DNA from 2 places in the Azotobacter bryophylli genome. Region 2 is predicted to be linked to the other one. Evidence: predicted binding sites of a transcription regulator. Region 2 holds the regulator's gene; the other holds the start of a gene.
The links. Region 2 encodes LexA, which represses DNA repair genes until DNA is damaged. Its sites were predicted from a motif close to CTGTNTNNNNANACAG; they were not measured.
Positions count from the first base shown of each region.

Region 1: the regulator LexA is predicted to act here: its motif matches at 1,577-1,592, upstream of recN (DNA repair protein RecN).

Region 1 covers NZ_JBHRSJ010000030.1:62,352-65,761, forward strand. The annotation lists gene dnaK (molecular chaperone DnaK) at 1-749, opposite strand, end outside; gene grpE (nucleotide exchange factor GrpE) at 879-1,430, opposite strand; gene recN (DNA repair protein RecN) at 1,620-3,296, shown strand; gene fur (ferric iron uptake transcriptional regulator) at 3,365-3,410, opposite strand, start outside.
Region 2 covers NZ_JBHRSJ010000031.1:157,639-161,048, forward strand. The annotation lists gene topA (type I DNA topoisomerase) at 1-107, shown strand, start outside; gene ACFOJE_RS15575 (DUF6586 family protein) at 288-809, shown strand; gene ACFOJE_RS15580 (hypothetical protein) at 981-1,214, shown strand; gene sulA (SOS-induced cell division inhibitor SulA) at 1,344-1,823, opposite strand; gene lexA (transcriptional repressor LexA) at 1,832-2,443, opposite strand; gene ACFOJE_RS15595 (TetR/AcrR family transcriptional regulator) at 2,731-3,410, shown strand, end outside.

The DNA.
Region 1 (3,410 bases), on a different contig from region 2:
ATGCCGCTTTCCTTCTTGAACTCGTCGGCGAGGTAGTCGATCAGGCGCAGGTCGAAGTCTTCGCCGCCGAGGAAGGTGTCACCGTTGGTGGCCAGCACTTCGAACTGGTGCTCGCCGTCGACCTCGGCGATCTCGATCACCGACACGTCGAAGGTACCGCCGCCCAGGTCGTAGACGATGATGGTGTGGTCGCCCTTGGCCTTGTCCATGCCGTAAGCCAGCGCGGCCGCGGTCGGCTCGTTGATGATGCGCTTGACCTCGAGACCGGCGATGCGGCCGGCATCCTTGGTGGCCTGGCGCTGGCTGTCGTTGAAGTAAGCCGGCACGGTGATCACCGCTTCGGTGACCGGCTCGCCGAGATAGTCCTCGGCGGTCTTCTTCATCTTCTTCAGCACTTCGGCGCTGATCTGCGGCGGAGCCATCTTCTGATTCTTGACCTCGACCCAGGCGTCGCCGTTATCGGCCTTGACGATCTTGTAGGGCACCAGCTGGATGTCCTTCTGCACCACGCCCTCGTCGAAGCGGCGGCCGATCAGGCGCTTCACCGCGAACAGGGTGTTGTGCGGATTGGTCACCGCCTGGCGCTTGGCGCTCTGACCGACCAGGGTCTCGCCGTCGTTGGTGTAGGCGATGATCGACGGGGTAGTGCGCGCGCCTTCGGCATTCTCGATCACCTTGACGCTACCGTTTTCCAGGATGGCCACGCAGGAGTTGGTCGTGCCCAGGTCGATACCGATGATTTTGCCCATATTCACTCTCCGAAACTTTGATTTGGCAGGCCGCCGTCGCTTCCGGGGCCTGTTGATCCGCGCCGTCTAGAACCGGCACGAAGCCAGATAAACGCTTGACACACTAGATGGGGAGCCAGCCACCGGATTTCAAGGCTTGTCTTTCGACGGAGCCTTGCTGACCACGACCATCGCCGGACGCAACAGGCGACCGCTGAGCAGGTAGCCCTTCTGGAACACCTTCAGCACGCTGTTCGGCTCGGCGGTGTCGCTCTCCTCCATCGCCATCGCCTGGTGATGCTCGGGATTGAAGGGCGCGCCATGGGGATCGAGCTGCTCGAGGTGGTAGCGCTTGAACACGTCGTGGAGCATTTTCAGGGTTAGCTCCATGCCTTCGCGCATCGGCTTGATCGACTCGTCGTTCGGATCGCTCAGCTCCAGGCCTCGCTCCAGACTGTCCATCACACCGAGAAGATCCAGGGCGAACTTCTCCAGAGCGAACTTGTGCGCCTTCTCCACGTCCTGCTCGGCACGTCGACGCACGTTCTGCAGTTCTGCCGCGGCGCGCAGGGCCTGATCCTGGGCAGCCGCCAACTGCTCCTCCAGCGTCTGCACACGGGCGGCCAGATTTTCGCCAGCAGCTTCGGTGGCAGCAGGATTCGCCTCAGTCGACTGGGTATCCAAGTTCTGTTCGTCAGCCATGCATCTCTCCTTTCAAAAAGTGGCCACGAGACAAGGCCCGGGGCTTCTGCCGGCCTATATGGGGATGCAAATCCGCGCTTCAAGGGAAAAAAGCCAACCACGATGGACTTTCGCACCTGGACGGATTGCCAGTGCAAAATCAGCTACTGTATAAATGCACAGCCAACGCTTTTTTTCGGGAGCCTCGCCATGCTGGTGCACCTGTCCATACACAACTACGCCATCGTCGAACATCTGGATCTGGAACTGGATGCGGGAATGACGGTGATCACCGGCGAAACCGGAGCCGGCAAGTCGATCATGCTGGACGCCCTGGGCCTGGCGCTGGGCGATCGCGCCGACAGCGGCGTGGTGCGTCCGGGCGCAGACAAAGCCGACATTCTCGCCAGCTTCGATCTGGAACGGATCCCCGAGGCACGCAACTGGCTCGCCGAACGCGATTTGGAAAGCGACGGCCCCTGCATCCTGCGCCGGGTGATCACCGCGGAAGGACGCTCGCGGGCCTATATCAACGGCTCCCCCTGCCCGCTGGGCGATCTCAAGTCCCTCGGCGAACGACTGATCGACATCCACAGCCAGCACGAGCACCAGTCGCTGCTGAAAGCCGACACCCACCGCCGATTGCTAGACGAATACGCCGGCGCCAGCGAGCTGGCCCGCCAGGTGCAGCTCGCCGCCCAGCGCTGGCGTCAGACCCAGCAAACGCTGGAGCGACTGACCAACGCCAGCGACGAGCAGCGCGCCCGCCAACAACTGCTCAGCTACCAGTTGGAGGAGTTGGAGAATCTGGCCCTAGGCGACAACGAACTGGAGCAACTGGAACAGGAACACAAGACCCTGGCCAACGCCGGTAGCCTGCTCGGCAGCTGTCGCCAGGTGATCGATCAGTGCAGCGAGAGCGAAGGAGGCAACGTGCTATCCGTCCTGACCACCGGCCTGCAGCGACTGACCAGCCAGCACAGCCAGCCAGCAGCTCTCGGCGAGGCGATCAACCTGCTCGCCAGCGCACAGATCCAGATAGAGGAGGCAGTCGGCGAACTGAACCGCTTCATCGACCATTTCGATGCCGACCCGGAGCGCCAGCAGCGCATCGAGGAGCGCCTCGACACCATCTATACGCTGGCGCGCAAGCATCGGACCCAGCCGGGCGAGCTGCCCGCTCTGCAGCAACGGCTGCTGACCGAGCTGGAAGAGCTGAATGCGGATGACGAGGCCATAGAGCGCCTGCAGGAGGAGCTGGCCGCCTATGCCCGCCATTACGGGGAAAGGGCCCAGGAACTCAGCCGACTCCGCCAGGATTCGGCCCGGCACCTAGGACAGGCGGTGGAGCAGGAAATGCAGCGCCTGGGCATGCCCGGCGGGCGCTTCAGCATCGAGCTGCGACCGCACGGATCGGACGAACTCCACCCCCAGGGACTCGAACAGGTCGAGTTCCTAGTCAGCGCCAACCCCGGCCAGCCCCTGAAGTCCCTGGCCAAGGTAGCCTCGGGTGGCGAGCTGTCACGCATCAGCCTGGCGATCCAGGTCATCACCGCCCAGACCTCGCACATACCGACCCTGGTATTCGACGAAGTGGACGTCGGCATCGGCGGCCCGACCGCCGAGGTGGTCGGCCAGCTACTACGCCAGCTCGGCCAACGCGGTCAGGTCCTGACCGTCACCCACCTGCCCCAAGTCGCGGCCCAGGGGCACAACCACCTGTTCGTGCACAAGGCACGCGGCAGCGCCGAGACACGCACCGCGGTCAGCCTGCTGGATGGCGGACAGCGAGTGGAAGAGATCGCCCGCATGCTGGGCGGCGTGGACCTGACCGAGGAATCCCTGGCCCACGCCCGACAGATGATCGGCACGGCCCGGGCGGCCTGAATCCCGGCCGAGAAAAAGGCGACCCCAGGGTCGCCTCCGCTTTTCATCCCGCATACCGGAAAGCCCGGTCAGGAGGTCTTGCGCACGTAGAGTACCAGGTTGTGATCGACCAGA
Region 2 (3,410 bases):
GCCGCAAGACCAAGGAGCAGTACGTGCAGAGCGAGGTGGAGGGCAAGCCCACCGGCTGGCGCGCCTTCTACAGCAACGGCGCGTGGCAGGTCGAGGACAAGCGCTGATCCCGGCCTCGGCCGGGCAGGGGGCGAGCGCTTCCGACTGCCCGGCCGGCTTCCATTCCCGAGACCTGTCCCGAAGGCGGCTCGTCCGCTCTCGGGCCGGGTTCGCCTTTCAGCTGTCCGTCGGCCCTGATCCCGTCGTCATGGGTATATAGTGGCCGCATTGATCCGGAGGGTGCCGTCATGGCTCATGAGCTCTATACCCGTACCAACCAGAAAATCCATTTCGCCGGCCTGGCCCTCAAGGCCTGGCGTCAGGCCGAGGCGAGCGGGGGCATGAACGCCCAGGCGCTCATCCAGGCGGAACGCGAGGCCGTGCTCTTCCATCTGTACGGGGCGCTGCTAGGGCTCTGCCATGAGATCGCCGGTTTCTACCGTCTGCCCGAGGCCAGGTCCCCGCGCGTGGAACAATTGCTCAGCTCCGCGGTGCTGGAGGCGGCTCCGAGTCCGGAGTTGGCCGAGCTGGTTGAACTGGCCCAGCAACCGGAAACCTGGCTGGCGCAACTGCTGGCCGAACATGCCCGTCTGTTCCTGCCGCCGCAGGCGCCGAGCAAGGCCAAGGTCGATCCCTCTCTGCCGTTGATCGAGGCGGTCAGCCTGGACGAGGAGGAAGAGCGGGCCCTGAAGCCCGAGCAACTGGAAGAGTGGCGCCAGCATCTGAAAGACATGGCCTTGCGCTTCCGTGGGTCTCTGACCGAGTGGTGAGCCGGCCCGGCCATTCTTCGGAGCGAGCCGGGGAGGGGCCTCGGCGCAGGCTTCTCGATCCTTCGCGCGAAGTGGGATTCTGTCGGGCGGCTTGGTCACCCCGGCATGAGGTATAGGGGCGAGCGGTTTCGACTGTTACAATGGCGGTCTTTTTTTGAAGAGCCGAGCCTTATGCCTACCTCCTTCCTGGAAATCGTCGAACTGCCCGATGGTCGCATAGCACTGCGTCGCGCGGATGACGAGGAGGAATTGGTGATTCTCGACTTTTCCGAAAGCGCCAAGGAATTTTTGCAGGGCTACCACATCGAGGTTGCCAAGGCCATGCTCAACGTCGGCGTGCAGATGGCCGGGCGCCTGGCCTCGGGCGATTTTGACGACGAAGAGCTGCCGCGGGTCCTGCACTGACCGGGGCTACCGATCGGGCTGCTCGCGGGCGAGCCTTCTTCCACGGTCCATGCATCCGATGCGATGCACGTCGTTTGCCCCCTCTCTCTTCCGCGCCCGGCAAGCCCTCGCTTCTCGGGGCGGAGCCGCTCACCCCAGACGGATATTCAGGCTCTGGGCATTGCCCAGGCTGGCCGCCTGCAGCAGCTTCCGGCGAGTCGCCTGATCCATCTGATTGAACCAGCTGATCACCGTGTGGCTGCGGCCCAGGCGCAGGGCCTCGCAGGTCAGTTCGGTGACGTCCTGCCCGGGGCGGGGTTGCAGCAGTAGGATGCGTTCGCGGTTCAGGCCTGCATCGCGCAACCAGCCCTGGGTCAGGCTGGCGGGAGGCGCGACCAGGGTGAGCCAGCGGCCGGCATCCCCCTGGCTCAGTTCGCGAAGGACGGGGGCCAGCAGAAACAGGCAATTTCCAGCGGCGCCGCGCAGGGTCAGTTCGCTGAAGGCATCCTGCTCCAGGATGCGAGAGGACTCCGTCTTCTCCTTCGCTCTCACCGCTCTCGGTTGAGCGATGAAGGCTTCGAACAGGGATAGTTGGGACTGGGACGCTTGCACGGGCTGCTGGAACTGCATATTGCCTCCTAGCGGCGAATCACGCCGACGCTCAAACCTTCGATGATGAGTTCCTGCTCTTTCAGATCGATTTCGATCGGTGCGAATTCGGGGTTCTCGGCGATCAGCCAGACCTTGTCGCCTTCGCGCTTGAAACGTTTGACGGTGACTTCGTCGTTCAGTCTGGCTACCACGATCTGCCCGTTGCGTGCTTCGCGGGTGGTGTGCACGGCCAGAAGGTCGCCGTCGTTGATCCCCACGTCCTTCATGCTGGTGCCGTGCACGCGCAGCAGGTAATCGGCGCGAGGATGGAAGAAGCCGGGATCGATCCGGCAGGCTTCCTCGATGTGCTGTTGTGCGAGGATGGGGGCGCCGGCAGCCACCCGGCCGACGATCGGCAGGCCATCGGTCGTCTCGCTGTCGACTTCGGCGCCGGGAATGCGTATTCCGCGTGAGGCGCCCGGCGTCATTTCGATCGCGCCCTTGCGGGCCATCGCTTTCAGATGTTCTTCGGCGGCATTGGGCGATTTGAAGCCGAGCGCCTTGGCGATTTCCGCCCGGGTCGGAGGGTAGCCATTGTCTTCGAGGCAACGCTTGATGAAAGCGAGGATTTCGACTTGGCGGGGCGTCAGTTTGGACATGGGGCGGTCCTGGTTTTTTATACAATGACTGGGATTATATACAGCCCCTGCCGATTGGCAACCGTTCGGCTCCTTCGCTGTCCCCTGGGCAACCGGTAGCGGACTCGCCGGTCAACATCCCTTGCAGCGAACAGCTCGAGCAAGCTGGAAGTCTTCAGTATCGTCGTTGGCTTGGAGTGAGTACGGCAGCAATAGCGTCTTCACATCGGTAAGCCAGGATGGGAGCATGGAGGGCGGCCAAGGACCGGTGCCTGAACAGGAACGATGCTCAGACAGGCGGAGGAAACATGACCTATTCGGAAACCGTCGAAAGGATCCTGGATACCGCGGAGAGGCTGTTCGCGGAGCGGGGGTTCAGCGAAACCTCGCTGCGCCTGATCACCAGCAGGGCCGGGGTCAATCTGGCTGCGGTCAACTATCACTTCGGCTCGAAGAAGGCGCTGATCCAGGCGGTCTTCTCGCGTTTTCTCGGCCCCTTCAGTCTCAGTCTGGAGCGGGAGCTGGATCGCCGCCAGGCCGGCCAGGAATACCATCCCGGGCTCGAGGAACTGCTGGACATGCTGGTGGATCGGGCGCTGGCGGTGAAGCCGCGCAGCGGGAACGACCTTGCCACCTTCATGCGGCTGGTCGGTCTGGCCTTCAGCCAGGGGCACGGATATCTGCGCAGTTACCTCGAGGACATGTACGGCAAGGTGTTCCGCCGCTACCTGCTGTTGCTGCAGCAGGCGGCTCCTGCCATTCCGCCCATCGAGCTATTCTGGCGGGCGCATTTCATGCTCGGCGCCGCCGTTTTCAGCATGTCCGGACTCAAGGCGCTGACCCTGATGGCCGAGGAAAATTTCGGCGTGCAGACCTCCACCGAACAGCTATTGCGCCTGCTGGTGCCCTTCCTGGCCGCCGGCTTGCGTGCGGAGAGCGCCGTCCATGACGAGATGCTGGCCAGTGCCCGTCTCAAGACGCGCGACAA